4 regions of the Pseudoalteromonas sp. TB41 genome follow, and region 2 is predicted to be linked to each of the others. Evidence: predicted binding sites of a transcription regulator. Region 2 holds the regulator's gene; each other region holds the start of a gene.

Region 1 (8,324 bases), on a different contig from region 2:
GTGAGTGGCAGCAATGATGCGCACATCCACTTTTATACTTTGATGGCCGCCAACGCGGTAAAACTCGCCATCGGCTAATACGCGTAACAAGCGGGTTTGTACATCAAGTGGCATATCACCTATTTCATCCAAAAATAAGGTACCGCCATTGGCTTGTTCAAAGCGCCCTTTACGCACGCTATCGGCCCCCGTAAAAGCGCCTTTTTCATGGCCAAATAATTCAGACTCAACTAACTCTTTAGGAATAGCGGCCATATTAAGAGCAATAAATTGGTTTTCTTTACGCGGGCTGTGATTGTGCAAGGCGCTGGCAACCAACTCTTTACCGGTACCTGATTCACCATTGATGAGTACGCTCATACTGGATGCTGAGAGTTTGCCTATAGCACGAAACACTTCCTGCATAGCAGGGGCTTCGCCAATAATATGAGCGCTTTTGGGTGGCGCGCTTTTTCGTTTGGTTTTTTTGGTCGAATTAGCACGATAGGCGCTTTCCACTAGCGCAACGGCTTCATTTAAATCAAACGGTTTAGCTAAGTACTCAAACGCACCTTTTTGAAAAGCATTAACCGCTGAGTCTAAATCAGAGTGTGCGGTCATAATAATAACGGGTAGGCCAGGGGTTTGCTCAGCTATCAGCTCAAGTAACGCCATCCCGTCCATCCCCGGCATTCTTACATCTGAAATTAACACACTGGGTTGACTAAATTTTAGTGCATTAAGAACGTTTTGCGCATCTGCAAAGCTTTCTACTTCAAACCCTGCGCGAGTCAGTGCTTTTTCTAGTACAAAGCGAATTGAGGCATCATCATCTACAAGCCAAGCTGTTTTCATGCAAACTCCAAAGTATTAATCTGTAAATGGCAGATAAATATTAAATTCAGTATGTCCTGGCCAACTATCGCATTCGATATAGCCATCATGTTGATCAATCAAGGTTTGCGCTATAGATAATCCAAGTCCCGAGCCACCTTCTTTATTAGTGGTCATAGGGTAAAATAAGGTGTCGCGTAAATTAGCATCAATACCTGGGCCGTTATCCATTACTTGAATAAGCAATGCCTTTTTAGGGGCTTTTCCCGGGCGACGATGCTGATAATTAATCCGTGTTTTTATTTTTATTTCGCCACCATCCACCAATGCCTGTTGCGCATTACGCACAATATTAAGCACCACTTGTTGAACCTTGCTCTGATCAATATAGACATCAGGAATACTCGGGTCGTAGTCTTTAACTAACCGAATATCGCGGTTGTTATCTAACGTACTGAGTTTAACAACCGACTCTAATGTTTGATGTATATTGCCATACGATTTTTGCGGTAGTTGGTTAGGCCCAAGGAGTCTATCAACTAATTCACGCAACCGATCGGCTTGTTCAATTATCAGTTCTGCACATTGATCTCTTTCTTGTTGATCACCCTCATACTGCAATAATTGCGCCGCCCCGCGAATTCCACCCAGCGGGTTTTTAATTTCATGGGCTAAACCGCGAATTAAGTTACGTGCAGCTTGGTATTGATGCATTTGATTTGAGACTTGGTCATGTTTTATTTCGTCATCGGTTTGTCGACATTCAAATAAAATATAATAGGTGTCGTTATGTTTTATTCGCCGAGTACTCACCGCTAATTTTGCATGGCGAGAATCGATAAACACCACGTCAGCCCTGTGCTGGTGGCAGTCTACACCATCAACTAACGAGTACTGTGCAATGCGTTTTAAGTCGATAGAATGGTAGTTAAATAAATCGTCGAATGCTTGTCCTAGCAAACGTTTTTCGCCTAAGCCAAGTAATTCACTGGCACTGGTGTTAGCGTAAATAAGCTGAAAGCTTTCATCAAGTAACATCAGGGCGGTTGTTTGGTTTTGCCAAATTATATTCAGTAGCTCTGGGCTAAAATGTGTTTTATTAATCATCATTGCACCATTTTAGTGCGCCTGGGAAGGTAGGCAAGGTTTTTAGAAAATATACGCTAAACACGCGTACTTAATTGTAATTATCGACCTATGTTAAGGCCTTTACGGTGCATAAAAAATACACTTTCAGGACTGGTTGCAATTACCTGATTTTGTTTATTATAAAGTTTAACTTGCAGTGTGTGTTGGCCTCGCTCCACATCTCTTAACGCCAGTGTAGTGGTGTCACTAGGTTCACCAATGGCAACGCCATTTAAAAATAAACCAATGGTAAATCCAGCTTCAAATCGAGGGGCAATACGGGTAGAGACATACACAGAGCCGGTGTTTTCCCTGATAGTTTGGTTTGGTTCAGGCGATGAAATACTAATACTAAACTTTACTGCTGTTTTAGTAGGAGCAGTATCAAGAATATCGGTGTTTGTAGCGGGCATGCTGAGATGTTGGCTCGTGAGTTTAACCTCTTTAGCGCCAGGCTGAGGAGTATCTGAAAAAACCAACACCCCATTTTTGTCTTTCCATGCGTAAATTTTTTTATCGCTCGCATGGCTATTAAGGCTTAACATTAAAGCTATTAATAGCAACAAAATCTTACCTACCATCCAGCTATCCTGCATTGTTTAAACTAACTTCACTTTAGTGTAGAACCGTTAAATTTACCATAAAAAAAGCCCGCAAAGCGGGCTTAAAACACACATTATTTATCGGTTAATAAATTAACAGCTGTAGTACATTTCGAACTCAACAGGGTGAGTTGTCATGTTAAGTTTTTCAACTTCTTTTGACTTAAGTGCGATGTAAGCATCGATTAGGTCATTGGTGAATACACCACCTTGGTTTAAGAATTCACGGTCTGAATCAAGTGCAGCTAGTGCTTCATCTAATGATGAGGCTACTGTTGGAATTTCTGCCGCTTCTTCAGCTGGTAAGTCGTATAAATCCTTGTCCATAGCATCGCCAGGGTGGATCTTGTTTTTAATTCCGTCAAGGCCAGCCATAAGCATTGCTGAGAAAGCAAGGTATGGGTTAGCTGTTGGATCTGGGAAGCGTACTTCGATACGACGACCTTTTGCAGATGGCACAACTGGAATACGGATTGACGCCGAACGGTTACGAGCCGAGTATGCAAGCATTACCGGAGCTTCAAAACCAGGTACTAAACGTTTGTACGAGTTAGTTGACGCGTTAGCAAAAGCGTTGATCGCTTTAGCATGTTTGATGATACCGCCAATGTAGTAAAGTGCATCTTCAGAAAGTCCGCCGTATTTATCACCTGCGAATAAGTTTACGCCATCTTTTGCTAAAGACTGGTGACAGTGCATACCAGAACCGTTATCACCAACAACCGGCTTAGGCATAAATGTTGCCGTTTTACCGTAAAGGTGAGCCATGTTGTGGATAACATATTTCATTTCTTGGATTTCATCGGCCTTTAACACCATAGTATTAAAACGCGTTGCGATCTCGTTTTGACCGGCAGTCGCCACTTCGTGGTGATGCGCTTCAACAACTTGACCCATTTCTTCTAAAACTAGGCACGTTGCAGAACGCCAATCTTGGAAATCATCAACAGGTGCAACTGGGAAGTAACCGCCTTTAACACCTGGGCGATGGCCTGTATTGCCATCTGCATATTCTTTATCTGAGTTCCAAGCTGCTTGCTTAGAATCAATTTTATACATTGAACCTGACATGTCAGATTTGTATTTAACATCGTCAAATACGAAAAACTCTGGTTCTGGGCCAAATAAAACGGTGTCAGCAATACCCGTAGAGCGCATGTATTCTTCAGCGCGCTTAGCAACTGAGCGAGGGTCGCGTTCGTAACCTTGTAATGTAGAAGGTTCAACCACGTCACAACGAACGATTAGGGTTGTTTCTTCTGTGAAAGGGTCAAGTTTAATTGAATCTGCATCTGGTAGTAACACCATGTCTGATTCGTTGATGCCTTTCCAGCCAGCAATTGAAGAACCGTCAAACATCTTTCCATCTTCAAAAAAGTCTTCATCAACTTGATGATGAGGAATAGAAACATGTTGCTCTTTACCTTTTGTGTCAGTAAAGCGTAAATCAATGAACTTAACGTCATTTTCTTTAATAAAATCTAAAACCGATTGTGACATGTGTCCTCCAACTATTGGGTTTTATTATTGCTGCTTAGATACGTTGAATATCTACAAGCTGATTTTGTGCCACTATTATAATTATTTGTTTTTTATGTAAAAAAATATAAATAAAATAAAGGTGATATAGATTAAGCACCATCTTAGTGCGTAATTTTTCCAAAATGGTGCAATATTTACAAAGCAATAATTGCTTGTAAATTAATCACCTTAGACTAGCACAAAGAAAATGCAAAATACGCAGTAAAGTCGCTTTAAATTAACCCAAAACCATCTTTTTATATAAATATCTAAAAATTAATTATCATAATTAATTATTTTAAAACAATGGGTTAATTATTTTATTGCGAAAGTTTGAAATTTTATTTTGGATAAACTTTCATCCATTCCATTTATAGGGGATAATATGCGCCCTTTTAAATCCTATGCTGGGACATCTCGTGAAAGCGCAGGTGAGAACGTATAGCCCCTGCAGGATCAATGAGATTCAATTTCTCTGAGTGAATATATGAGCATCGAAAAGTTAAGAAATATAGCAATTATCGCCCACGTTGACCACGGTAAAACAACACTGGTTGATAAACTACTTGAGCAATCAGGTACATTAGAAACACGCGGCGGTAATGAAGAGCGCGTGATGGATTCAAACGACATTGAAAAAGAACGTGGTATTACCATTTTAGCGAAAAACACCGCTATCTCATGGAATGATTACCATATCAATATCGTAGATACTCCTGGACACGCCGACTTCGGTGGTGAAGTTGAACGCGTACTTTCGATGGCTGACTCAGTATTACTACTTGTTGATGCTCAGGAAGGTCCAATGCCACAAACGCGTTTCGTAACGCAAAAGGCATTCGCGCAAGGCTTAAAGCCAATCGTTGTTATCAATAAAATTGATAAGCCAGGTGCTCGCCCTGATTGGGTTATGGATCAAATCTTTGATTTATTCGATAACCTAGGCGCAACTGATGAACAGTTAGACTTTAAAGTAATCTACGCATCAGCAATCAATGGTTGGGCTACATTAGATTTAGACGAAGCATCTGATAACATGGAACCTATGTTCAAGATGATCGTTGACGAAGTATCACCACCGGATGCAGATCCTGAAGGTGACTTCCAAATGCAGATCTCACAGCTTGATTACAACTCTTATAAAGGTGTAATTGGCATTGGTCGTATCAAACGCGGTTCAGTTGTACCTAACCAACAAGTTACGGTTATTAGCGCTGACGGGTCTAAACGTAACGGTAAAATTGGTTCAGTACAAAGCTACTTAGGTCTTGAGCGTATTGACACTGACAAAGCTTACGCTGGTAACATCGTAACGGTAACGGGTCTTGGCGAGCTTAAGATTTCAGATACGCTTTGTTGTCCTAACAACGTTGAAGCATTACCTCCACTAAGTGTTGATGAGCCAACAGTAACGATGACGTTCTCTGTAAATAACTCACCTTTCTGTGGTAAAGAAGGTAAGTTTGTAACATCACGTAATATCCGTGAGCGTTTAGACAAAGAATTAGTACACAACGTTGCACTTCGCGTTGCAGACACTGATAACCCAGATAGCTTCCGTGTATCGGGTCGTGGTGAATTACACTTAGGTATCTTAATCGAGAACATGCGTCGTGAAGGTTACGAGTTAGCGGTATCTCGTCCAGAAGTTATCTTACGTACTGTTGATGGTGTGTTAGAAGAACCGTATGAAACACTAACAATTGACTGTCAAGAAGAGCACCAGGGTTCTATCATGGAACAAATTGGTCTTCGTAAGGGTGAGCTTACTGATATGGCCCCAGATGGTAAAGGCCGTATGCGTTTGGACTTTATGATCCCAAGCCGTGGTTTAATCGGTTTCCAAACTGAGTTCATGACGTTAACATCGGGTTCTGGTTTACTTTACCATACGTTCGATCACTACGGTCCGCACAAAGGTGGCGAGCTAGGTGTTCGTAAGAACGGTGTAATGATTGCAAATGCAACAGGTAAAGCACTAACTAACGCATTATTTAACTTACAAGAGCGCGGCCGTTTATTCATCGGTCACGGTGTTGAAGTATACGAAGGTATGGTTATCGGTATTCATAGCCGTGATAACGACCTTACAGTTAATGCGCTTAAAGGTAAGCAACTTACTAACGTTCGTGCATCTGGTACCGATGAAGCACAAACACTAACACCAGCTCTTAACTATTCACTTGAGCAAGCGCTTGAGTTTATTGCTGATGATGAGTTAGTAGAAGTTACACCTGAGAACATTCGTATTCGTAAACGTCATTTAACTGAAAATGAGCGTAAACGTGCGGGTCGTGCGCCAAAGTCATAATCTATTAATTTAGAATCATGATTTTAAAAGCCGCTGTATTGCAAAATACAGCGGCTTTTTTGTGGATAATAGTTAGCCAGAGAAGAGCGTAAGTCCACAGGTTAAAGCATCGCAGTTGGTTCGATACTGTTAAACAGTTTTTAATATTGAACCTAAAAGAGGTATTAAGTTATTATCAAAGCTATATTTACTATGTGCGTGTGAGCTAGTGTGAATACCGAAAATGAAATTATGGCAAAACTAGAGATAGAACATATTGCTGAACTGCAAAAATATAAAGATGAATTTGAAACGTTAGGAAAAAATGATTGGGGCTTGAAAGATCTCATATCAATCTTTTTACCCTTTATTTTGTTATCAATTGCTAATAGCTTCTATGATATTGAAACTGAAATATTTCAAATAATATGTTTTATTTTCCTTGCTTCAGCTGTGGTGCAGGGAATGATTAGGGAGCAGACCAAAAAAACAAATCGCAGAATTGATTTGCTTCTTAAAATTATTAATCATGAGCAAAAGGGTGGCTGAAATTAGCTTTATTAGGGCGCAGCGCTCTTTATATAAGGAAAAACGTGCTTGAGAATTAAATAATCTATATTGCAAAGTCTCTGTTTTTGTTAATAGGGTATTTTTGTTGGGTTTCGCTTAGCTCAACCCAACCTTCGTTATCAATTATTAGTTAGTGATTACTTACTTTCGGTAGCAAGGTGATTTTCCCAAATACATCTGCATCTATAAATCCACGGTTTCTGTCACCGTTCACTGGCTTTACTTCGTGTGAGCCCATAAAGTGCTCACGAACTTTACTGCCGTCGTTATCGCAATATGCGAGCATAAAGCCAATAACGTGTTTTTCAGTTAATTTAAGCGGAGTGTTTTGTGCGCCTTGTTGATAATCATTCGGGTAGAGTTTTATCGCCACTTCCCACGTGATGTTATAGGGCGCAGTGGTATTACGCTTCCAGTTACTAACTAAGTGGTCGGTATATAAATGCGCTTTTTTATCAGGGCCATAATCGGCTGCTTGGTTATCAAGACCAATGTGATAAGCAAACGCGGTATGATTAAACTGATGATTCCCGCCCGATGCGTCACTATCTATAAACACTTCTAAGGCATCATCATCCCAGTATTTATCAGTTGGATTTGGGTGAGTATCAATCAGCACATCGTCACTAATATCTGCTTGTAAATACAAGTAGTTTTCATCCCATAGAAGACGGTAGCGGCCTTTAAAATCGGCATCTGATGAGGGAAGTGCGCCATCCATTAGGTGCGGCATAGGATGCCATGTGGCGCTATCCCATGTACTTTCAGAGACACCATCAATAATAATAGCTGTTGATGTATAACTAACTTCAATAGCCATAAGTGGTTGGGTGAAAAGTAAACTAAAAGCGAGTAGTGTTTTTTTCATTAATAAGCTCATCAATTAAAGATGATTTAGCTTGGCTTAAATAGCAATTAAAAACAATCTCATAGTTGTATTTATTATATTAACTTATTGCCCCAGTTATGCTTGTTTTTAATGCCAACATTAATAAATGCGCGCTTTCACCCGACATTTTAAAAGGGTTAAAGTCAATGTTACCCGAGTATTTTAGATTAAGTAATTCGGTTAGCTGTGATTGCGGCACATAGCCCATTGACCATGTTTCAAACTCTCTTTCGGGAATTTGGGTATAGTTGAGCATAATTACATTGTGGTGGCGTTTGTCATTTAATATTTGTTGATAGGTATTATTAACAGCGGTTCTGGAGCCTTCAAGGCATTGTAAAAAGTACTCATTACTAAAACATAACATGCCGGTGACATTTGTTTTTACATTGTAGGTTCGCGCACTTTGTAAAATATTTTCTATATCTTCAGGCCCAAAACCACTACTTATTTTACTGGCGTAAATGAGTCGCACAAGAAACATAAAACCCCCTGACTGTTTAGTTAATTA
Region 2 (8,324 bases):
AGAAAAAGACGAAAACTCAACAGACCGTGTACACACTATTTTAGTCCCTGTTGAAAATAAAAAAGAAGATGATAAAGGCCAACCATGAGCACATTAAAAGCAGAGCTATTAGCTAAAAGCTACAAAGGTCGTGAAGTTGTAAAAAACGTTGGCCTAGAGGTTGAAGCTGGCAGTATTGTGGGGTTACTTGGCCCTAATGGTGCAGGTAAAACCACCACTTTTTATATGATTGTAGGCCTTGTCCCTAGCGATAAAGGCAAAATATCAATTGATGATAAAGATATTACTTTATTACCGATGCACAGCCGAGCGCGTTTAGGGATTGGTTATTTACCGCAGGAGTCGTCTATTTTTAGAAAGCTGACTGTTTATCAAAACTTAATGGCTATCTTAGAAACACGTAAAGAATTAAATAAACAACAACGCGAAGATACCTTAAATAATTTACTTGATGAATTTAGTATTCAGCATATCCGCGACAGCCAAGGTATGGCCTTATCAGGTGGTGAACGTCGCCGCGTTGAAATTGCTCGCGCGTTAGCAGCAAACCCTAAATTTATCCTTTTAGACGAACCCTTTGCGGGGGTTGATCCTATCTCAGTATTAGATATTAAAAAGATTATAGAGCATCTTAAAAACCGTGGCATTGGCGTACTTATTACAGACCATAACGTGCGCGAAACACTTGATGTTTGTGAAAAAGCCTACATAGTTTCTCATGGGGAGTTAATTGCATCAGGCACTCCTGAATACGTATTAAACGATAAAACAGTACGCGATGTTTATTTGGGCGAGCAGTTCAAGCTCTAATATGTGTGTTATTCCACTAAGCATCTGCTAAGATTAATTATACTTAGGTCTGTTGACCTTTCAAGGTTGAATTTGCAGCAGTCTGTTTGGTATTTAGGCAAGGCAGAGCCTATGTGGTGTGGTATTCCCCATAAATAGGCGATAACGCAGCATCAATGCCAAACAGGCGCTGCCCTTCGGGTTCTGCCTAGGGACGATTTACTCTTTGTTGCTCGGTTTTGACTTAGCCCACTAGGTTACAAACCTCGCGCCGCAATTAAACCGCCCCTAGTTTGAACAAATTTTAATCCGTAAAGGTCAACAGACCGTAATTTAAAAGGATTGTTAGAGATACATGAGGCAATCATTACAGCTGCGCATGGGCCAGCAACTTACAATGACTCCACAGTTGCAACAAGCAATTCGCTTATTGCAACTCAGTACATTGGATCTCCAGCAAGAAATTCAAGAAGCACTCGATAGCAACCCCTTGCTTGAAGTTGAAGAACATGATTACAGCGAAGACACTGCAGGTAAAAACGAACAAAAAGCCGATAACGATGACTTAACGCTAAGTGCCTCAGCTGACGATAAACCTAGCGAGTATGAGCAAGATAGCGGCGAAGCAATGACCAAAGACACCATTAGCGATGATATGGCTATGGATGTTACTTGGGATGAATATATGAGCGCTGCGCCTGCCTCTTCATCGGGCCCAATGCCAGAAGATGAATCTATTTATCAAGGCTCTTCGACTGAAACGCTGCATGAGTATTTAATGTGGCAACTTCAACTGACGCCGTTTAGTCCTACCGATGAAGCGATAGCTATTGCAATTGTAGAAGCTGTGGACGACTCAGGGATTCTAACCCTTAGCTGTGAAGAAATATTAGAAAGCTTTAACCAAGAAAACGACGGCGAAGATGAAGTTGAACTTGACGAAATAGAAGCGGTATTAAAGCGTATTCAACTATTTGATCCAGTGGGAATAGCCGCGCGTAGTTTACAAGAGTGCTTGTGTATTCAGCTAAATCAATTTGATAAAGACACACCTTTTTTAAACGAAACAAAAATGATCTTAACCGATCATATTGATTTACTTGCTGCACGTGACTATCGCACGTTGATGAAAAAAACAAAGCTTAAAGAAGATGAGCTAAAAGAAATCATGACGTTGATTCATACGCTCAGCCCAAAACCGGCAGACACTATTGTTAGAGAAGAGTCTGAATACGTTATTCCTGATGTGTCGGTTAAAAAAGTTAAAGGTCGTTGGGTAGTTGAATTAAACCCAGATAGCATGCCTAAGATCAGAGTAAATAGCCAATATGCAGCTATGTCGCGTACGGTTAAATCAAGTGGTGATAGCCAGTTTATTCGCTCGCACTTACAAGAGGCTAAATGGTTTATAAAAAGCTTAGAAAGTAGAAATGACACGCTACTTAAAGTAACCAACTGTATTGTGCAACAGCAACAGGCCTTTTTTGAACACGGTCCTGAGGCTATGAAGCCTATGGTGCTTAACGATGTGGCTGAAATGGTGGAAATGCACGAGTCGACTATATCGCGTGTTACTACGCAAAAATACATGCATACACCACGTGGCATTTTTGAGCTTAAATATTTCTTTTCAAGCCATGTAAGTACTGAAAATGGTGGCGAATGTTCATCAACAGCAATACGTGCATTAATTAAAAAATTAATCGCTGCAGAAAACTCAGCTAAACCATTGAGTGATAGTAAAATTGCAGATATATTGGCAGAGCAAGGAATTAAAGTAGCGAGGAGAACCATTGCAAAATATCGCGAATCTCTAGCTATTCCCCCGTCTAATCAACGTAAAAGTTTGATTTAAGGCGTACAACAAAGAGGAAAATGTTTATGCAACTGAATTTAACTGGTCGCCATGTAGATATTACCGACTCGCTTAGAGACTACGTAAATAGTAAATTTTCGAAGTTACAGAGGCACACTGATCACATAACGAATGTGCACGTTATTCTCGATGTAGAAAAACTAAACCAAAAAGCTGAAGCAACCGTTCATGTTAGTGGCGCTGAGATTTTTGCCTCTACTGAGCATCAAGATATGTATGCCGCTATAGACTCGCTCATTGACAAGCTAGATCGTCAAGTAATTAAACACAAAGAGAAACTTGCTCGACACTAACACTATGAAACTAAGCTCACTTATCTGTCAGGACTGCAGTAAAGCTGCGGTCCTTTTTAATAGTAAAAAAAGAATTTTAGAATTTATCAGTGAATTGGCTCACAATAAGCTGCCCTATTTAACACAACAAGATATTCTTAATGCATTAACTGCAAGAGAAAAGCTTGGAAGTACAGGCATTGGCCGAGGCATTGCTATTCCACATGGTCGCATGAGTGGAGCTCAAGAGCCCCTTGCTTTGATTTTAGTGAGCGAAACAGCTATTAATTTTGATGCGATTGATAACCGACCGGTTGACATTTTTGTCGCGTTAATTGTTCCCGATGGCGATAATCAGCAGCATTTGAAGATGCTAGCCACGATTGCTGATAAGCTCAATGATAAAGAATTTTGTAAACAGTTACGCGCCGCCAAATCGGATAGCGAACTATATCAGGTTATCGTCAGTCAATCGTAGTAATAAAGAAAGGTGATAAATGGAATTAATAATTATAAGCGGTCGCTCAGGGTCAGGTAAATCTGTGGCGTTACGCGTTGTGGAAGACTTAGGTTATTATTGTGTAGACAATATTCCTCTTAATTTATTACCATCATTAGTGCGCAGCGTTTCCGACAGTTATAATAAAATTGCTGTGAGTGTTGATGTGCGTAATCTACCTAAAGAGCAACAGCAATTTAATGAAATACTCGAATATTTACCTGGTTTTACTAAACCAACGGTATTTTATTTAGACAGTGACGATCAAACATTAATAAAACGTTTTTCAGAAACGCGACGTCTCCACCCTTTATCTATTGATTCTTTGCCGCTTGATTTAGCCATAAAAAAAGAAAAACAACTGCTTGATGTATTGATTAATCGTGCTGATTATATGATTGATACCACAGATTTAAGTGTGCATCAGCTTGCTGAATCTATTCGTGAAAAAATACTCGGAAAAAAAGATAAACAACTGATCATTACCTTTGAGTCATTTGGTTTTAAACACGGCATCCCTAAAGAAGCAGATTACGTATTCGATGCCCGTTTTTTACCAAACCCGCATTGGGAGCCTGAACTTAAGCCACTTACGGGGCTGGATCAACCAGTAAAAGACTACCTAGCAAGTCACAGCATAGTGCAAAAATTTACATGGCAAATTCAAACATTTGTGCAAACATGGCTGCCGCATTTAGAACGAAATAACCGCAGCTACTTAACCATTGCAATTGGCTGTACCGGTGGGCAACACCGCTCTGTTTATTTAGCGCAAACCATTGGTGAAAGCTTTGCAATGAGTCATCCTAATGTAAAAATTCGCCATCGAGAACAAGAATAAAATCAAAGCTTGCGAGAACATGTCATGCGGTTAGAAAATACATTTTTAATAAAAAACAAATTAGGATTACACGCTAGAGCGGCGACAGTATTAGCTCAGCTTTCTGTGCAATTTGATGCCACAATCACTTTATTTCAAGATGACAAACAAGCCGCTGGCGATAGCGTGCTGGCACTTATGTTACTCGAAAGCAGCCAAGGCAAAGAAGTTAAGGTGGTATGCGAAGGCCCCGACGCTGAGCCTGCACTTAGCGCAATAGGTGAACTCATCGACCAACGATTTAATGAGCAAGAATAAAAAAGTTCATTATTAACTCATCATCCTAAGCTTAGGTTAATAGTGGTTGAGTTAGTTTGCTCACATAAAGTAAGATAAACTAAAATTGAATAGCATTTATACCCTTCCAGCATGTAATACAATTTAATTAAGGACGCCAATGCCTGAAGCTTTAGAACAAGATATTCCACTACAACAACTAAAACAGGTGACTAAGTCACTAAATAGTGGTCAATTTGTTCAAGTTAGACGCATGCTGGCAAAGACGGCGCCTTGTGATACCGCACTTCTTTTAGAATCATCCCCGCATAAAATTCGCCGTATGCTCTGGCAGCTCGTTGATCCTGATGTACAAGGTGATGTGCTTGAAGAGCTTTCTGAAGATGTACGTTTGGGCATTATTGCGCAAATGGCACCCGAGCACATTGCTGCTGCAACCGAAGACATGGGCCATGATGACTTAGGGGAAGTACTACGTAGCCTACCTGACACCGTTTATAAAGATGTTGTTAGCGCTATGGATATTCAAGATAGAGAACGTGCAACGCAGGCTTTATCGTATCAAGAGCGCTCTGCTGGCGCATTGATGAATATCGATACCGTTACTATTCGCCCCGATGTGACTCTAGATGTGGTACTGCGTTATATTCGCTTACGCGGCGAATTACCTGAGGGTACAGATGACTTATATGTGGTTGATGAAAATAACTGCTTTTTAGGCGCCCTATCGCTGAGCACTTTATTAACCAACCCCCCTGAAAAAATTGTTCATGATTTAATGGATGAAGACTGTGAGTCTATTCCTATTTCAATGGATGAGAGCGAAGTTGCACAATTGTTTGAGCGTCATAATTGGATATCGGCACCGGTTGTTGATGACAACGCACACTTGCTTGGGCGGATCACCATTGATGATATCGTTGATGTTATACGTGAAGACGCTGAGCACAGTTTACTGGGTTTAGCGGGTTTAGATGATGAAGAAGATACCTTTGCACCTGTGTTGAAAAGCTCTAAAAAGCGCTCAATTTGGCTGGGTGTAAACTTACTAACTGCATTGCTGGCTGCAATTGTGGCGAGCTTTTTTGAAAACACCTTAGCTATATTACCAATTCTTGCTGTGCTCAATGGCATTGTCCCGTCAATGGGTGGGGTTGCAGGCAGCCAAACCTTAACTTTGGTTATTCGCGGTATCGCGGTGGGTCATATCAACCAAACTAACCAACGTTTTTTATTATTAAAAGAACTCGCTATCGGTGCGATTAACGGTATGGTTTGGTCTATCCTAATTGCCGGTGTTGTTGCGCTTTGGCAATGGGATTTCAAACTCGGTGGTGTTTTAGCGTTTGCTATGTTTATGAATTTAGTTGCAGCAGGTATTGCGGGTGCTAGTATCCCACTATTGCTTAAAAAAATGAAAATAGATCCAGCACTTGCAGGCAGTGTGGTACTAACCACGGTAACTGATATTGTTGGTATATTTGCCTTCTTAGGTACTGCGACTTGGTTATTGATTTAATCTTTTTATAAACGTTTTTAAACAAAAACACCGCATCAATACGCGGTGTTTTTGTTTAAGCCGATAGTTACTTTACATAAGTTAAGGCTACTTAGCGCGCTGGCGATTACCACCTACCTTAGGTTTAGTGTTGGCTTTTTTAAACTGGCTAAAGCCAGTATGACGAGTAAGCGCAGGACGACCGCCCTTGTTACCTTTTCCGCCTTTGGTTTGTCTTTCATCTCGTCCTTCTTCAGGGACTAAACAGTTAGGCCCTTTACCAATAAGCTTGGCTTTGCCCATGTTACGCAGGGCTTCGCGGATCATTGGCCAACCGGCAGGATCGTGATAGCGTAAAATCGCTTTATGCAAACGACGTTGGCGCGCTCCCTTAGGCACAGGTACTTGCTCCGTATTATTTTTAATATTACGTAGCGAGTTCATTTCTGTGTGGTAAATGGTGGTTGCGTTGGCCATCGGTGATGGATAAAAATTTTGTACCTGATCAAGCTTAAAATCATTCGATTTCAACCATAAAGCCATGTTTACCATGTCTTCATCTTTAGTCCCCGGGTGAGCAGAAATAAAGTATGGAATTAAATACTGCTTTTTACCCGCTTCTTTTGAGTACTTATCAAATAACGCTTTAAATTCATCATAGGCGCCCATACCTGGTTTCATCATTTTTGATAATGGGCCATCTTCTGTGTGTTCAGGTGCTATTTTTAAATATCCACCAACATGATGGGTTACTAGCTCTTTAACGTAACGAGGATCACGTACTGCAAGGTCATAACGCACGCCCGAAGCAATTAAGATCTTTTTGATCCCTTTAACCTCACGCGCCTTTTTATATAAGTCGATAGTGGGTGTGTGATCGGTATCCATATGCTTACAAATATCAGGATACACACACGACAAGCGACGGCACGTACTCTCTGCTTTTTTACTGGTACAACGCAGTTTGTACATATTTGCAGTTGGCCCACCTAAATCAGAGATAACCCCAGTAAAGCCCGGCACTTTATCTCTAATTTGTTCAATTTCTTCGATAATCGATTCTTGAGAACGGCTTTGTATTATGCGCCCCTCATGCTCGGTAATAGAACAAAACGAACAGCCGCCAAAACAGCCGCGCATAATATTTACCGACGTTTTAATCATATCGTAAGCAGGGATTTTATCATCGCCATAACTTGGATGTGGTATACGCTGGTAAGGTAAACCAAACACGTCATCCATTTCCTGAGTTTCAAGCGGATAAGCCGGCGGATTCACCCAAATAGAACGATCGCCATGACGCTGAAATAACGCCCTTGCACAACCTGGGTTGGTTTCTTGATGTAAAATACGTGATGCATGGGCATACAAAGGCTTATTAACGCTAACCTGCTCAAATGCCGGCAGTTTAACGTAAGTTTTTTCCCACGGCTTAGGACGAGCAGGCTGGATGGTAATTGGTTTTGCAGCTTCTGCTTGTAAATCGATGCCGGCTTGCTTAAATTCTGATTTAGCACAGCCCACATCATCCGCGCCATAAGGATTAGGAATAGGGTCTATTTTACCAATTTTATCAATGGCTGTTGAGTCACTGCCACGCCAACCAGGTAAAGGCTCTTTACGAATAACTGCCGTGCCTCTAACATCCTGTATGGTATCGATGGTTTCACCGGCAGCGATACGATGCGCTACTTCAACTAACGGGCGTTCGGCATTACCATAAATTAAAATATCGCCTTTAGCGTCAAATAATACGCTACGACGTACTTTTTCTTGCCAGTAATCATAATGAGCAATACGGCGCAGACTGGCTTCAATGCCCCCTAACACTAATGGCACATCTTTGTAGGCTTCACGACAGCGTTGTGAATAAATGATCACTGCGCGATCTGGGCGTTTACCGCCGACATTTCCTGGTGTGTATGCGTCATCATGGCGCATTCGTTTTTCAGCGGTGTAACGATTGATCATCGAGTCCATATTACCGGCTGTAATACCAAAAAATAAGTTAGGCTTACCCAATGCCATAAACGCATCTTTAGAGTTCCAATCTGGTTGAGCAATAATACCCACTCTAAAACCTTGCGCTTCTAGCACTCGGCCAATTACGGCCATCCCAAAACTAGGATGGTCTACATAAGCATCACCGCTAATAATAATAATATCGCAGCTATCCCAGCCAAGCGCGTCCATTTCTTCGCGTGTTGTTGGTAAAAATGGAGCTGTGCCATAACACTCAGCCCAATACTTGGGGTATGAGAATAAGGCGCGTT
Region 3 (8,324 bases), on a different contig from region 2:
GCGTCAAAATCGCCAACAATTAGTATTTTACTTTGTGTATGCAGTGCATCAATTAATAGTTGGCTGGCTTTGTCTATATCTTTAAAAAGTTTGAAGTCGTGGAGTGTAGCTGCGCTATTGTTTAGCTCATCGGCATGGGACACATTTCGCGTGGCATAAATTTGCTTGATAACAGGGTGAAGATGGCTCGGCAGATGAGAGTCGTCAACGGGTTCTCGCGCAATGATCATTTTTTTCATGCTAGTTTTTAACTTATGATGTTCATGATATAAGACAAAAAAGGCCATTAAGGCCTTTTTAAACACATACTCGGGGTATTGCTTAGCCCGCTTTGTTAGCCTCAAGCGCTGCGCTTAATGCCGCAGCAGGCTGATAACCTGGGATCATCGTGCCATCTTCTAAAATAATAGCCGGTGTACCGCTAATACCAAAACTCTGGCCTAACTGATAATGCTCAGCAACAGGTGCGCTACAGCCTTTAACAATTTGGGTATCTGCACCCGATTTAGCTTCAGTTAATGCTTCTTGCTGATCTTTCGCACACCATACATTCATTAAATCAGCGTAACCAGATCCTTGCAGACCGCCACGCGGAAACGCTAAATACTTAACGGTAATACCCGCATCAAGTAAGTCATCTAGTTCACGGTGTAATTTACGACAGTAACCACAGCTAATATCGGTAAATACAGTAATGCTGTGCTTCTCTTCAGGTGCTTTGTAAACAATCATTGAGTCTTCGTATTCTTTTAACCCTGATTGGCGCACACCATTAAGTGCTTGCTCGGTTAAGTTACTACGGTTGTTTAGATCGATTAGCGTACCTTGCATTAAAAATTGACCGTCAGGACTTGCATACAGCACACCTTTATTGGTGATCAATTCTTTTAAGCCTGCAACTGGGCTTGGATTAATTTGTTTAACGGTCACCCCTAGCGCGGCAAATTTCGTCACGATAGGATCTGTAGCATCCGGAGTGACTGCAACGCTATTAGCAAAAGCGCTCAAACTAGTGCACAACATGGCACCTGCTAACATTAATTTTTTCATAACGGGTTCTCTATCCTAAAAATACTTATCTTATCGTGTCTATATGACCGGCTTAGTGACAAAAAAATTCGCTTAAGCACGAGGGTGATGCTCAGCATGCACCGATTTTAATCGCTCATTCGCTACATGCGTATAAATTTGGGTAGTTGATAGGTCGCTGTGGCCAAGCATCATCTGCACCACACGCAAGTCAGCCCCATGATTTAATAAATGCGTTGCAAATGCATGTCGCAAGGTATGGGGTGATAACGGCGACTCAACGGATGCTAAAATAGCATAGTGTTTAATCCGATGCCAAAAAGTTTGTCGTGTCATACCCACCCCTCGCTTTGAGGGAAATACAAAATCGGTGGCGTGTTTTATCATTTGTGCGCGCCCGAGCTTTAAAAACTGCTCGAGCCAATACATAGCTTCTTCACCTAAAGGCACTAGCCGCTCTTTGTTTCCCTTACCTTTTACAAACACCACAGCTTGGCGCAAATTTATTTGCTCCATTCTAAGCCCCACCAGCTCAGTTACCCGCAGGCCTGTTGCATACAGTAACTCCAGCATGGCTTTATCGCGCAGCCCCATTGGCTCTTCAATGTTGGGCGCACTTAATAGCGCTTCTACTTCGGCCTCAGATAGCGTTTTTGGTAACGACTGCCCTGCCTTTGGCTGAGCAATATTGACCATAGGTGAGTCGCTAATTATTTTTTCACGCACAAAGTACTGATAAAAACGTTTTAATGCACTAATACTTCGCGCAGTGCTGCGTGGTTTTAGCCCTAAATCAACGCGGTGTGCTAGGTAACTTTCAACATCTAGGCTGGTTACCGTCATTAAATTTTCGCCTTTTAAAAACTGGCAAAACTTATCTAGGTCACTGCGATAGGCGCTCAGTGTATTTTCGCTCACGCCTTGCTCTAAATAGAGGCTATCTAAAAAGGTTTCTAAAAAGTCGCTATTGCTGCTTAGCTCAGTATTTTGTTCAGGTAAATCGTCAGATAGCGTTGTCACGTTGTGATCTCATGTTGGTAATACCACGGGAGAAGGTATCAATTAAAAATACCTTACGGTAAACTTGAGCCTATCATAACAGGCAATTACACAGTGATAAATACGATGCAGATTGGTTTATTTTTTGGTTCTACTACCTGCTATACCGAAATGGCGGCAGAAAAAATACGCGATATTATTGGCGCCGACATTGTCAGCTTACATAATATTAAAGACGAGCCGCTTAAAAACGCTGAGCAATATGACTTTATCATTTTTGGTATTTCTACGTGGGACTTTGGCGAAATTCAAGAAGATTGGGAATCAAAGTGGGACGACATAAAAGACGTTGACCTAAATGGTAAAACCATAGCCTTATTTGGCATGGGCGATCAGCAAGGGTATGGTCAGTGGTTTCAAGACGCATTAGGCATGCTTCACGACGAAATAAATGCCCAAGCCATTACTCAATTAGGCTTTTGGCCGAACGATAGTAATTACGAATTTGAAGCATCAAAAGCACTTACCGAAGACGGTAAACAATTTGTTGGTTTAGCCCTTGATGAAGATAGTCAGTACGAGCTAAGCGACGAGCGTATTGCCACGTGGGTAGAACAAGTGATGACAGAGTACGCTGAAACCCTATAACTCACTATTGCAAAGAGCGCTGCCATGCAGCGCTTTTTAATATTTAACTACTCTACTTTTAACCAGTATTGGTTACGGTAAAAAAAGCCCACATAACCGCGCACTTCTAGTTTTTCGCCATTTTGCTGCGGTGTTAAACGCACGCTGTAGGTTTTACCATTATTGGGGTCGAGAATTTCACCGTCTTCCCAACTACCGTCACCCGCATAGGTCACATCTTCAATAATGGTCATCCCCAACATAGGCTGATTCTTTTTATCACCATCACACTCGGTGCAAAGTGCATCTTGCTTGGCTTTATTGAGTATTTTTTCAATTTTTCCAGTCAGCACGCCATCTTGCTCAGTAATGCGCACGTACGACTTAGCCTCGTTAGTCTCTTCGTTAATAGTTTTCCAAAGCCCAACCGGTGTGGGGTTAGCAAAAACCTCAGAGGTGTTAAATAAGCTGCCCGCTAAAAGGGCTAGTAATAGTATTTTTTTTGTTTTTTTAGTTAATAAATTCATCAGATTACTTTAAACATGAGTCAATAATGGCGCCATACTAACAATCCTTTATAAAACACTCTACGTAAAAATGCTTTAGGCATACAGCGTGGTTTACATATTTAAATAAAACGCCTTGCACAGTGCAATGTAGTCTTGACTGTAAGCATTACTTAACTCCCTTATGCATAGGGTGCTTTTACTTACTTCGCCATCATCATAACTAAAAGTCATCAAACTGCGGCTAAAGGGCTTATTTGGCATAGCTTGTACTTGGCAGTGACGATTTAAATACAGCTCTTGCTGCTGTGCTAATGTTATAAATAACTGCGCCTCAGAGGTGGGTAAAATAAGATTAAAACGCGAATGTTGATGACTTAGATGCCTAAACGCACCAAGCAGTTCTGCAAAACTTAAACCATCGGTATGGCGAGCGGTATTTCGCGCTGCATTATCACCTTTTAAACTGTGATTAAAATAAGGCGGATTAGCTATAACACAATCAAATAAACCCACAGCCTCAAACTGCTGAATAGGCTGATGGTAAATACTAATATCTCGCCAAGGGCTTTGCTGGCAATTTTGTACAGCTTGCTGGTAGGCGGCCTTATCAACCTCAACCGCACTCACCTTTAAATCTGGCACTCGCTGTTTACACATTAACGCCAGTAACCCCGTACCTGTGCCAATATCTAATAACGAACTTGCACCGCTTAAATCAGCCCATGCCCCAAGTAAAATACCATCGGTAGATACCTTCATGGCGCACTGGTCGTGCTCAACCTTAAATTGTTTAAATGCAAAACCAGACATTTTTTCACCTTTTCATTCACCAAGTAGGTTTAAGTGCGTATAATTAACGGCAATTGTCCCCTATTTTTGACACTCTATGCAATTTTCTGAATTTGATCTTGATAATAAGCTACTCAATGCTATTAATAAAATGGGTTTTGAAACCCCTACTAGCATTCAACAACAAGCCATTCCTGAGGCGTTGCAAGGGCGTGATATTTTAGCGTCTGCACCGACAGGTACGGGTAAAACGGCGGCATTCTTAATTCCAGCAATTCAATATTTAATGGATTTCCCGCGTCGTGATCCGGGCTTTGCACGGGTATTAATTATGACCCCAACTCGCGAGCTTGCTTATCAAACTCATGAACAATGTGAGTTACTTGCAAAACAAACCCACTTAAAAATTGGGGTGGTTACCGGCGGTATTAATTACGGTACACACAAAGAAATTTTTGAAAATAATAACGACATTTTAATCGCCACACCTGGGCGTTTAATGGAGTATTTGGAAACTGAAAACTTCCACGCAGAAAACGTAGAAATGCTCATTCTTGATGAGGCCGACCGCATGCTCGACATGGGCTTTCGTAAAGAAATGCTGCGTATTTGTGATGAAGCTAAAAATCGTCGTCAGTGCTTTTTATTCTCAGCTACTCTTGAAGGTGACAGCGTAGAATTATTTGCAGAGCGTATTTTAAACGACCCGGCTCTGCTTGAAGCCGAATCATCACGTAAAGAAAAAGCTAAAATACATCAATGGGTTCATTTAGCCGATGATTATCATCATAAACTTGAGCTATTAGTTAACACCTTAAACGGCCCTGATGTTAGTAAAGCGATTGTGTTTGTAAAAACTCGTGAGCGCCTTGAAACCCTTATTGGTGAACTAACCAATAACGGCGTTAAAGCTGCGTGGCTACGTGGTGAAATGCCACAAGATAAACGCATGAAAGCGATGGAAAATTTCCACAGTGGCAAAACCCGCATTTTAGTCGCGACCGATGTCGCCGCGCGTGGTATTGATGTAGCTGATATAAGCCACGTAATTAACTTTGATATGCCTCGCACTGCAGATGTTTACGTACACCGTATTGGCCGTACAGGCCGCGCGGGTAAAAAAGGCATAGCGATTTCACTAATTGAAGCGCACGATATTGGCATCCTTTACAAAGTAGAACGTTACATAGAGCAAAAGCTAAAACGCCGTGTATTTAAAGGATTAGAGCCAAAACATAAAGAAGCTAAGCCACCAGTTAAAAAGCGTAAAGATCCAGTAAAAATGAAAGCGAAGAAAAAAGCCAAAGCTAAAAAGAAAAAATAGCTTTAGCTTTAATACATTTGATTGAGCCGACGTTTGTCGGCTTTTTTGTGGCTTAAAAACAGTGAGTAAGCAATTCAGAGTAATATGTAAAAACTACTTAGCTGAATAACCAATTAATAAAATATCCAATTATTTCAAATAGTTAATCTTGGAATGAAACTTGTAACCCTATCGAATATACGAGTATTAAAACGCCGAGTAATGGCGTTGTTTTTTAGTAACACACTAAGGATATAGTTATGAGTCGCATTAAATTTACTATCGGTTTTATTTCGTTTTGTTGTTTATTTTTATTAGTCTCTGCTTTTAAAGTTAGTGCAGCAACGCATTTAGCAGTAGTAAGTAGTGTGGCCACACAACCTAATTTACAACAATCTATTACTCATGAGTTACGTACTAATCCAAATTTAGAATTAGAAAATTTGAACGTACAGGTCGAAAATGGCGACGTTGAACTTAAAGGCAAAGCTAATAACGGTTTTGAACGTGCTCTTGCACAAAAATTTTTAGAAAATATGGATGGAGTTAAAGTAATTCGCAACAAAATTAGTGTTATTTAATACACCTCCTTCTTAACTTATTCTTCAGCGCTGCTTGCTTCTCCAACACAAGCGGCGCTTTTTATGGCCTGCACAATATAAATTCAATACAGACATAATCCCAATCCAGTTTAAATAGCTTGATTAAAAGCTTTTTCGTTTACGCACCAATCGCGACGCTAATTGCAGCTACTTAAACCATTGAATCCTTTATTACTCACAGACACTTACTATATAGGGCTTGCATCAAGCTTGAGCACAAATTCGATTAATTAAGTAATCTATTTTGAGATGAGAAACCTTATCGATATAGTTTTCTAATTGAGACGCTTTTAACTTAGTTAACGCAAGGCTTTAATTACTTCAGATCATCAATTAATTATTATAAAAAAGCGCGTTTTACTTTGTAAAAACGCGCTGATAGTCAGTAACTATTTCCCAATGCTTTTACCATGGGGTTTTAAATTATTTACTCACCTTGTCTTGCATCAGTATTATTGTCACCCTCTTTATTTGCTGACTGCTGACTTATTTTATCGCTTATCATGGCATCGAGTTTTTCACCGCCCTTAATACCAAAATCCAGCGTACGAATAGGAAACGGAATACTTATATCAGCAGCATCGAGTGCTTGCTTTACTGCCACAACCCCTTTGTGACGCACCGTCATAAAATCGGGCTCACCAGGGTATTTAATCCAAAACCATACCAGTAAGTTTATACTGCTATCACCAAAGCCTTCTGCGTACACCGCGGTCTCATTTTTGCGGATCACAAAGTCGAATTGATTAATTTTTTCGACAATAACTTCACTGGCTTTTTCTATATCATCAGCGTAAGAAATACCTACAGGTACCTCTATTCTTCTGACCCCTAAAGTGCTGTAATTACGCAGTACATTTCTAAATAGTATTTTATTAGGAACCAGTATCAACTGCCCGTAAAAGCTCTCTATTAGTGTGTTGCGCAAGTTTATTGAGTGTACCGAACCAAACACATTATCGGTTTCTATGACATCACCCGCTTTGAACGGTTTACGAATACCCATAGCAATACCCGCAATTAGGTTTTCGGTCATATCTTGAAAAGCAAAACCAATGGCGAGACCAACAATACCTGCCCCCGCAAGCAGTGACGTAACGGTACTTTTTAAGCCCATAAAATCAAGGGCAATAAAGACCCCGACACTCAGAACAATAACTTTAAAAATGGAGGCCATTAAGTCAGCAATTTGAGTAGAATCGAGCGAGCGACGCAATACTTTTTTCATTCCTTTGCCTGCAAGGCGGGCAATAAATGAAAATAGAATGGCAATAATCACCGCGACTATAAAGTTAGGGATATGACTTATAACAACATCAAACCAACCGCCGAGCTTCTCTTCTATAAGTTTTTCGGCTTCTGTAATTGAGGGAATTGAGAGCATTTATTTTATACCTTAGTTTCTATTAATAACCTAAGGTTTGCAAAAATAGCGCCAGTATAAAAAAAGCCATGCAATGCATAGCTTTTTGGGTATGTGTTTAGCTGCAAATAGCGCTAAATTTAGCTTTGCTCTTCGCGCAAAAATACCGGTTCAAGTTCTTTAGTGGTTGCTTCTGAGCTAAAGTAATAACCGGCCACGGTAAACTCTTTAAGCTGACTTAATTGCGTGACTTGGTTTTCGATAAGGTAACGCGCCATCATGCCGCGCGCTTTTTTAGCGTAAAAGCTAATCACTTTATATTGACCGTTTTTACAGTCTTTAAAATGTGGCGTAATAATTTGTGCGTTAAGCGTTTTTTTATCTACCGCTTTAAAGTATTCGTTAGACGCTAAATTAACTAAGTATTGTGCATCTTGTGCCGCTAAAACGTCGTTAAGTTTATTAGCAATAATACTGCCCCAAAACTCATATAGGTTTTTACCACGGCTGTTTTCAAGCTTTGTACCCATTTCTAGGCGGTAGGCTTGCATTAGATCAAGTGGTTTTAATAATCCGTATAATCCCGAAAGTATACGTAAATGGTCTTGAGCGTAATCAAGCTGCTTAGTAGTGAGGGTATTAGCATCTAACCCGCCGTATACATCGCCGTTAAAGGCAAGCACCGCTTGTTTAGCATTACTCGTAGTAAACGGTTGCGCCCACTCACTAAAACGTGCTGCATTAAGGCCCGCGAGTTTATCGCTAATTTTCATTAAACTGCCAATTTGCGCAGGAGTTAGTTCACGGCATACTTTCATGAGCGCTTCGCTGTGCTCAAGTAATTCAGGTTGAGTGAACTTATCTGTTGCGGGTGGCGTGTCGTAATCAAGATTCTTTGCTGGTGAAATAACAGTGATCATAGTTAGCTATTGACTTGTAAATTATTTAATGTCAATTTCAACATTAAATGAGACGAAAAGCACGTTTTGTTTAAAATTATCCTACCTAAAACTCAACCGTTACCGTTTTTTCATTGATAAGGACATAAGACCTATCAAGCATTGTCACACTGTTGCAGTATAGCTATATTAAGGTAGTTTAGA
Region 4 (8,324 bases), on a different contig from region 2:
TGTAAACGTGTACTCGTTGCGTAAAGGGGCTGCAGAAGCCATAGAAGCGGTTGCCCATGGTGATGAAAATACCTCTAAAGTGGTAGGTCGCGCAATTGCCGATATTAAATTGCCAGCAGGTACCACAATAGGTGCAATTGTGCGAAATGACGATGTACTGATTGCCCATGACGATACAATTATTTTGTCAGGCGATCATGTAATCATGTTCTTAATTGATAAAAAGCACATTAACGTGGTTGAAAAGTTATTCCAAGTTAGCGCTATTTTTCTATAATTAAACTGCTTGAGTTAAGTAATCAACAAACACAAAAAAGCCGCTGACTATTAAGCGGCTTTAGTGGAGTATGATGGGTTAATACTTATTGTACTCTTGCAAACTCTTCTTTAGAAAGTTCACCATTTCCGTCGGTATCTAAATCATCAAAAATGTTCATTAGTTGTTTATTAGCGGCGGCTTCCTGCTGGCTAATTACACCATCGCCATTACTATCAAAAGAGGCAAAATCTACCGCTGCATAAGCTGCTGATGATGACGCTAATACTAAAATCGCAAGTGTTGTGTTTAATGCTTTCATAATAATTCTCCTATAAGAGGGAAATCCTTTTCTGAGATCCCTGTGCAATGAAAAAAGTCAAAAATTAAAAGTTTGCAAACTCAGCTTTAGAAAGCTCACCATTACCGTCGGTATCAAGCTCAGTAAATGCGGCTGTTAAATCAGCGTTTACAGCGGCTTCACTTTGACTAATAGCGCCGTTACCATCAGTATCAAGCGCGTCAAAGTCGCTTGCTGCAAAAGCAGCTGATGAAGAAGCTAGCGCGATAAGTGCAAATGTTTTATGTAATGTTTTCATAATTTAATCCTTCAAAATGTAATGCAATGGTTTATCAAAAAATTGTGTCTAGCTATCACGATCCTTGTTATTCTCTTTCATAGGCTTCCTTGCCTATTTAGGTTGTCTTTGGCAACTCAGAATATACTTAGCCTTGCCTTATGCTTTCGAAAATTCTTCTTTTGATAGCTCACCGTTTTGGTCAGTATCAAGCTCTGAGAACATGCTCATTAATTTTGCATCAACCGATGCTTCGCTTTGGCTAATAGCACCGTTGCCGTCGGTATCTAGTGTGTCGAAGTCGCTCGCTGCAAAGGCAGCTGATGAAGAAGCAAGAGCGATAAGTGCAAATGTTTTGTGTAATGTTTTCATAATGAGTATTCCTTAAAATCGTTTAAATAATGAGGGAGCTTTTAACTCCCAAAACTTTAATAGCTTAGGGTTATGCTTTAGAGAACTCTTGTTTTGATAACTCACCGTTTTGGTCAGTATCAAGCTCTGAAAACATGCTCATTAATTTTGCATCAACCGATGCTTCGCTTTGACTGATTGCGCCGTTGCCGTCAACGTCTAGCGTGTCAAAGTCGCTTGCTGCAAAAGCGGCTGATGATGAAGCTAATGCGATAAGTGCTAAAGTTTTATTAATGCTTTTCATAATCAATCTTCCTTCAAAGTTTATGTTTTATGCGATTAAGTGTTTTACTTTAAATCACGTTTCGTTCTATACAGCCTGACTATTACAACTTCGATGCCAAAAATATAAAAACCATAATTTTCAATAAATTAACCAGCAACTAGCTGAAAATGGCGCTATTTAACTCGTTATTTTGTTGCTTTTTAGCAACAGTAGATAAGGCAATAAAATTAAAACAATAAAAATCAAAGAGTTGAGTTTAGGTAAAACCCCACACAGTCGGTGAGCAACCGCTAAAAAAGAGGATTAAATAAACAAAAAGGAAGGTGAGTTGAGTTTAATTTTGTTATAAACAAAAAAATTAGAATAAAAGACATATTTAACTAATTGTTTTTAATGAATTTGTAAAATAAATTTGAAATGGCTTTTAAAAATAACAACAACACATGGCTATTTGTTGCAAAAGAGCGAAAATGTTAGAGCTTGTTGATATTTTAGAATTGTAAAATGTTCAGCGTCGAAAGATAACAGGTCTTATACAATTTCAACTTCAAGTGCATTAGGGTCAATGAAGTGATCCCCCATCAGGGCTTTCATTTGCTCTTCACTGGCAAATAATCGAATTCCGCAATATATGCCCTTAGCATGTTTTTTCACACTGCATATTTGCCCTTCGTGCTTTGTATCTTCATCAAACACTACGATGCAACGCATATCTTTAATGTCGTCGATTTCTTGGGTTGTTTTAATATCAAACATAACACCCGTTAACGAAATATCTTTTATAACGCCTTCAAAAGAAGGGCGATCATCCGATAATTTTAACTTGGCTGGAAACAGCGTCGGTATACGCGCTTGCGAGCGCAGTTCAAATAGCTGTACTTGTGAAGGATAGTCGATAAACAATAACTTAGCTGGGTGAGATGCTACAGACATAAGCTGCTGACGAAACGCTAAAACATGCCCACCACTGCCCTCTATAAGCGCTCTTACCACCACCATCACACCATCGCGTAAATAATCACTTGCCATGGGGAGCCGTTTTGCATTGGGGTAATTTAAAATAATAAACTTATTTTCTAATAAGCCTATAAACTCTGTTTTTACGCGTCGGCTACTCGTGGGGGTGAGGATTTCTAAATCAACTATGCCACCCGTGACGATTTGGTTTAACTTTTCCAAATTGGTTTTTCGCATATTTCCTTCCTGATATTTATAACGTTATCCACGCCAAAATGTTGGGGTAAATAGCACAAGTAAGGTAAATATCTCTAAACGACCAAATACCATTGCCACGGTTAATATCCATTTTGCAGTATCGGTAATAGCGCCATAATGAGAAGCAACATCACCTAAACCAGGCCCAAGGTTATTTAAACACGCTGCCGTTGCTGAGAATGCCGTTATATTGTCTAACCCGGTGCCCATTAACGCTAACATAATAATAATAAAGACTAGTGCATAAGCCGAGAAAAAACCCCATACCGCTTCAACTACTTTATCTGGTAGCGCCTTTCGTCCTAACTTTATAGAGTATATAGCTCGAGGATGCACTAAGCGGTTTAGCTCTCGCACTCCTTGTAGATAAAGTAAAAACACGCGCACTACTTTCATACCGCCACCAGTTGAACCAGCACAGCCACCAATAAAACTAGAGAATATTAATAAAATAGGTAAAAACAAAGGCCAAGCAGAAAAGTTATCTGTGGCAAATCCTGCGGTGCTGCTTATAGATACAGCTTGAAACAATGCCTGATCGAGGGTTTCATCGCCATTGGCATAAACATCGTGAGATGAAAGTACCGTGAAACAAATCACCACCAGCGCGAGCTGAATACATAGAAACACTTTGAATTCAGGGTCACGAATGTAGACACTAATATTACGACTCGCTACAGCAGCATAATGCAGAGAAAAGTTAATGGCTGCGATAATTAAAAAGAACACACAAATAAAGTTAATTACTGGGCTATCAAAATGCCCCATTGAAGCGTCATAAGTAGAAAAACCACCAATAGCCACCGTAGAAAAAGCATGGCAAATTGCATCAAACCAATTCATGCCAGCGCTCCAATACGCCAAAGTACATGCAAGGGTAATAGACACATAAATATACCAAAGGTGTTTAGCGGTGTCGGCTATACGCGGGGTCATTTTGGAATCTTTTACGGGGCCTGGAATCTCAGCCCGATACAACTGCATACCACCTACGCCAAGCATTGGCAGGATTGCTACCGCTAATACAATGATCCCCATACCACCAAACCACTGTAATTGTTGGCGATAAAACAATACCGATTTAGGCAGATACTCTATACCGGTCAGTACGGTAGCTCCTGTAGTGGTTAAGCCAGAAAAGGCTTCAAACACGGCATCGGCCAAAGAGAGATTGGGTTCTTGTAAAAATACCAGCGGTAAGGAGGCAAACGCGCCTAGTACCAGCCAAAACAAAACCACGATTAAAAAGCCTTCGCGGGCTTTTAAATCGCCATGCTCATGCCTATTTGGGTAATAAGCCATTAAGCCAATAACAACACTGAATATAAAGGCTAAAACAAACGGCACCCCTCCACCATCTTTATAAATTAAAGACACTAGCGCTGGTGGCACCATAGTAATACTGAATAGCGCAACCAATTGGCCAAGAATTTTTATGATGGTACGAAATTGCATTGAGCGTATCGCTTTTTTATTAGTAAATTAAAATAACTACTGTATGACTCGAAATTTAATGTTTAATCATTAAATGGAATGAATGTAAGACTATTACTCTTTGATTGTTAACTCAACTGCGCCGTGGCTTAAATCAAAAATATCTTTGATGGCTTGCTGCGCTTGGCGACTATCAATGGTAATAGTCCACTCAATATTTGCAGTAAACTGCTTTTCAATATTAAGTACCTGAAAGTTGGTTTTTAAGTATTGCTCTATCGCCCCTTGCATACTGTATTCACTAAAGCCCACCAGCTCAGCACTCGGCACTTTCACCACGGTTTGTAGTTTTGCTAAGGCATTATTGAGTGAACCACCATAAGCACGCACCAGCCCACCCGTACCGAGCTTTATACCTCCAAAGTAACGTGTTACCACAGCGGTCACTTCACCTAAGCCTGAGCCCACTAGCACATTGAGCATGGGTTTACCGGCGGTGCCATTGGGCTCTCCGTCATCAGAAAAGCCATAAACATGGCTGCCCCCTGGGTTACCTGCAACATGTGCCCAGCAATTGTGGCGTGCATCACTATATTTTTCTTCAATATTTTTAATAAAGGCTTTCGCAGCATTTAGATCGGGCGTGTGACCTATATGAACGATAAAGGTACTTTTTTTAATTTCTTCTTGATGAAATACAGCTTCGGCTGGGTATTTATATTCAGACATAGCACTTACTTAGGCTTTAATTAAAAAAATGGGGCCAAAAGGCCCCTTTGTATCCGTTTATTTTAGCGCGTATTGGCTAACTCGTCTTTATAAGGATTTAGTCGAGTAATAAATTACGCGTCATATTTTCTAGGCTATCTTCGTGAACAATAATATTGTCCTCGATACGAATACCGCCAAAAGGTTTAAACGCTTCGACCTTTTCCCAGTTAATAAACTGCTTATTGTCTGTTTGTGCTAAATCACCCAATAAAGAGTCAATAAAGTACAAACCTGGCTCAATAGTAAATACTTGGTTTTTCTCAATTAAGCGAGTACAGCGCAAGAATGGATGACCCTCTGGTGGCGCTTGATGTGCCCCTGTTTCATCACGCATAAAACCACCCACATCGTGAACCTGTGCACCTAAATGATGCCCTAAGCCATGCGGGAAGAAAGTTGAGGTAATTTGACGCTCAACAATTTCGGCTGCAGGTAGTTTAACAATATCAAAATCACTTAATAGCTGAGCAATACGGTTATGACAATCAATATGCAGATCGCCATACAGTAAACCTGGCTTTAAGCTTTTTCCTAACTCAATTTGATGCGCTGTCATAGCGTTAACTAAGTCAGCAAACTCACCCTGCTTTTTAAAGTCGTAGGTACGGGTAATATCCGCAGCGTAACCATTAAAATTAGCGCCCGCATCAATTAAAAATGAATTATGCGTTTGTGGTGCTTTTGGCTCAAAATGGGTGTAGTGCAAAATAGCGCAGTTTTCGTTAAGTGCCACAATATTGCCATATGGCATTTCGTTTTCACTTTGGCGCGTTGCCATTAAGTAAGCTTGCTGAATATCAAACTCGCTACCACCATTAAAAAACGCATCACGCGCTGCTTTATGGCCATCAACCGCAATACGATTCGCATTACGTAAACATTCAAGTTCATATTGCGTTTTATAAGCACGGTGGTAATGAATATAGTTAAGTACTGGCTCAGGGTTCATAATACTAAAGCCAAGTGCTTGTGCTACTTCGAGGTATTCACCAATGTAGGCAAATTTAGCTTTATCGTAAGGTAGTAGCTTTTCAACCTGATCGGGTTGTAATAACAATTCAATATCGAAGTATTCTGCCCAAAAATCTCTTGGCTCATCAGGTACTTTATGCCAAAAATCAATTGGGCGATAAAAAATAAGTTTTGGCTTATCGCTACCATTTACCACAATCCAGCAATGTGGATTATCAATAACCGGTAGCCACGCTTTAAAATGAGGGTTAACTTTAAACGGGTAATACATATCATCTAAAAATTGGCGCTTAGCTTGGCCTGAATGAATGACTAATCCTTCTAACCCTTCTTGCTCACAAATAGTACGTGTACGCTGCTGCAATGTTGCAATATGTTCGGCGTATAAAACGGCTAATTTTTCCATAATAAACCCATCTGTTAAATTTAACTTGCTTTGAGTCTACCACTTATACACAAAGCGCTCAAAAAAGAGGGATACGTACTGTGTAAATATCCCTCTGTGGTTGTAGATTTATTTTTACTATCCGCCCATCGTCATTTCTAATATGGGGGCTAGAAGGTTTCCCTCCCGACCAAGGCGAGTATGATAAACCTGCCGATAAGCAAATACATTTTTTACATAATCTCGGGTTTCTCTGTAAGGAATAAGTTCAACCCATAGCTCAGCCGGCATTGCTTCTTCTGGTAACCAACGCTTAATACGATGATACCCAGCGTTATAAGATGCTGTAGCTAACACCTCATTGCCGTGGTTTTTCTTTTTTAAATACTGTAAATAACGAGTCCCAAGACGAATGTTGGTTTTTGGTTGATACAAACGACGATTAGAAACCGTGCCTTTATTAATATACTTTGCCGTACTCGGTAATAGCTGCATTAACCCGCGTGCATTTGCATGGGAGCGCGCATCAGGTGCAAATGAGCTTTCGCGACGTGCAATAGCAATACTCCAAGTTAGGTCAATTTTGCTTCGCTTGCTGTAACGCTCAAACATTTCTTGAAATGCAAAAGGGAAACGCAAATCCACATAATCCCATGCTTTTATTTTTGCTAGGGTGAATATAGTACTATCAAACCAATCCAGCTCGGCTGCAAGTACCGACGCAGCTAATTTTTCATCATCAGCTGAGGTATCAGTTAAATAATTCCACTCGCGTCGAGCAGCAGTAAAGCGCTCTAACTCATACAAGGCTTTGGCACGCTTAAAGCCCGGTGCGTTACTCACTCTTGTTACTAAAGCTTGATTTACATTAACGGGCAACTCATTTAAATCAACCGGTATGCCCAAACGTGCAGCGGCTAAAAAGCCGTAATAATCACGATTAGCGGCCACTTTAGTCCAAATTGCCTTAGCTTTTTCATGATCTGCGCGTTTGTCATAACTATAAGCAAGCCAATACTGTTGCCCTAAGCTAAGATTTTCTTTACCTGTAAAAAATGCCGCAATTCCCTCCCAATCTTGGGTTTTGAGTAGATTAGCTAACTGCCATTGCATTAATTTACGATCTTGGCGCTCTTTGGGTACTTTATTTAAATAGAAGCTAGCTTGGCTATGGCCGCTCGACGCCAATGAAAGCGCAAAGGTATAATATACATCCGCTTTTTCATCATCAGTGTAATCAAATAACCCCTCAATTTTTTGCCATGCCTTTAATGCCAACTCTTTATCACGCCAAATTAAACGCTTAATACCATAAAGCGCTATTTCACCCTCTTTCACTGTTTTGCGCTTATAACGGTATAACCCCGCCGCTGCACTTGGGTCACGTCTTACTTTTGAGTATAAATCGGCTAAGTAGCGCTCATTGGCTGGCAACAATGTTTTTAAATAAGGCAGTAAACGATAAGACCCGCCTTGTGCCGCTAGAGTGACACGTTGCCAAACAACATCGGGCGTTAAATAACCATTTTGACGCCAGCGTTTAAAAAGGCCATCGCATTCACTTGGCTGCGACTCACCCACTGTCCATAAGTCGGTTACCTGATTGAGTATTGCTTTTTTAGGCGCACCAAGATCAAGCTGAAAAGTAAGGTGGGTACAAGTAAGCTCACTGTCAGAGGTTTCACGGTAGTTTTTAATAAACGCTGCTTTTTGATTTCTGCGTTTTAAATAGTTTAACCATGCTTTACGCACTGGCCACTCTAATGGCGTATGTTCATAAACAGTGAGAAAATTTTCTATCTCTGTTTGGTGGGCTAAGCTTGGGTAACGTTCCCAATAGGCTTTTTCAACATACGGTTTAAGCGGATGAGACAATGAATCCACCGCTTCTTTAAAATTTTGATAATTGCCATAGCGCGCCTGTTTTTCAGCGTCTAAAAATGCATCAATATCAGTTTTCGCGTTGGCAGAGGGGAAAGAGAAAAATAGAGTCGCTGCCGCTACGCTTAATAAGTATTTTTTCATAATGTCCTTTAGGGCATAGTAACCTTCAAGGCTGACGAAGTGTGGCGAAGA

The links. The regulator sigma-54, encoded in region 2, starts transcription at its own class of promoters, with help from an activator protein. The targets are predictions, from matches to a motif close to GTTGGCACGNNNNTNGNNT.
Region 1: glnA (glutamate--ammonia ligase) is a predicted target of sigma-54. The motif match lies at 4,099-4,117, and genes of this name have one in related genera.
Region 3: L641_RS0100180 (BON domain-containing protein) is a predicted target of sigma-54. The motif match lies at 5,425-5,443, and genes of this name have one in related genera.
Region 4: L641_RS0106575 (EF-hand domain-containing protein) is a predicted target of sigma-54. The motif match lies at 1,572-1,590, and genes of this name have one in related genera.

What each region holds. Positions count from the first base shown of each region.
Region 1 is NZ_AUTH01000023.1:13,520-21,843, forward strand. It holds gene ntrC (nitrogen regulation protein NR(I)) at 1-834, opposite strand, end outside; gene glnL (nitrogen regulation protein NR(II)) at 850-1,920, opposite strand; gene L641_RS0103875 (DUF4124 domain-containing protein) at 2,001-2,522, opposite strand; gene glnA (glutamate--ammonia ligase) at 2,637-4,043, opposite strand; gene typA (translational GTPase TypA) at 4,552-6,375, shown strand; gene L641_RS0103890 (hypothetical protein) at 6,586-6,903, shown strand; gene L641_RS0103895 (CBM9 family sugar-binding protein) at 7,055-7,792, opposite strand; gene L641_RS0103900 (BLUF domain-containing protein) at 7,872-8,297, opposite strand.
Region 2 is NZ_AUTH01000035.1:9,310-17,633, forward strand. It holds gene lptA (lipopolysaccharide transport periplasmic protein LptA) at 1-88, shown strand, start outside; gene lptB (LPS export ABC transporter ATP-binding protein) at 85-810, shown strand; gene L641_RS0105440 (RNA polymerase factor sigma-54) at 1,145-2,644, shown strand; gene hpf (ribosome hibernation promoting factor) at 2,671-2,958, shown strand; gene ptsN (PTS IIA-like nitrogen regulatory protein PtsN) at 2,963-3,415, shown strand; gene rapZ (RNase adapter RapZ) at 3,435-4,277, shown strand; gene L641_RS0105460 (HPr family phosphocarrier protein) at 4,302-4,574, shown strand; gene mgtE (magnesium transporter) at 4,714-6,072, shown strand; gene L641_RS0105470 (YgiQ family radical SAM protein) at 6,160-8,324, opposite strand, start outside.
Region 3 is NZ_AUTH01000003.1:14,652-22,975, forward strand. It holds gene recJ (single-stranded-DNA-specific exonuclease RecJ) at 1-239, opposite strand, end outside; gene dsbC (bifunctional protein-disulfide isomerase/oxidoreductase DsbC) at 322-1,050, opposite strand; gene xerD (site-specific tyrosine recombinase XerD) at 1,123-2,049, opposite strand; gene fldB (flavodoxin FldB) at 2,155-2,676, shown strand; gene L641_RS0100165 (DUF2147 domain-containing protein) at 2,724-3,182, opposite strand; gene L641_RS0100170 (methyltransferase) at 3,276-3,974, opposite strand; gene srmB (ATP-dependent RNA helicase SrmB) at 4,051-5,277, shown strand; gene L641_RS0100180 (BON domain-containing protein) at 5,517-5,837, shown strand; gene L641_RS0100185 (mechanosensitive ion channel family protein) at 6,286-7,242, opposite strand; gene yaaA (peroxide stress protein YaaA) at 7,362-8,141, opposite strand.
Region 4 is NZ_AUTH01000043.1:15,038-23,361, forward strand. It holds gene trkA (Trk system potassium transporter TrkA) at 1-277, shown strand, start outside; gene L641_RS0106560 (EF-hand domain-containing protein) at 363-578, opposite strand; gene L641_RS0106565 (EF-hand domain-containing protein) at 643-855, opposite strand; gene L641_RS0106570 (EF-hand domain-containing protein) at 994-1,206, opposite strand; gene L641_RS0106575 (EF-hand domain-containing protein) at 1,277-1,489, opposite strand; gene L641_RS0106580 (flagellar brake protein) at 2,003-2,665, opposite strand; gene L641_RS0106585 (TrkH family potassium uptake protein) at 2,690-4,141, opposite strand; gene L641_RS0106590 (YigZ family protein) at 4,235-4,849, opposite strand; gene pepQ (Xaa-Pro dipeptidase) at 4,947-6,269, opposite strand; gene L641_RS0106600 (lytic transglycosylase domain-containing protein) at 6,387-8,273, opposite strand.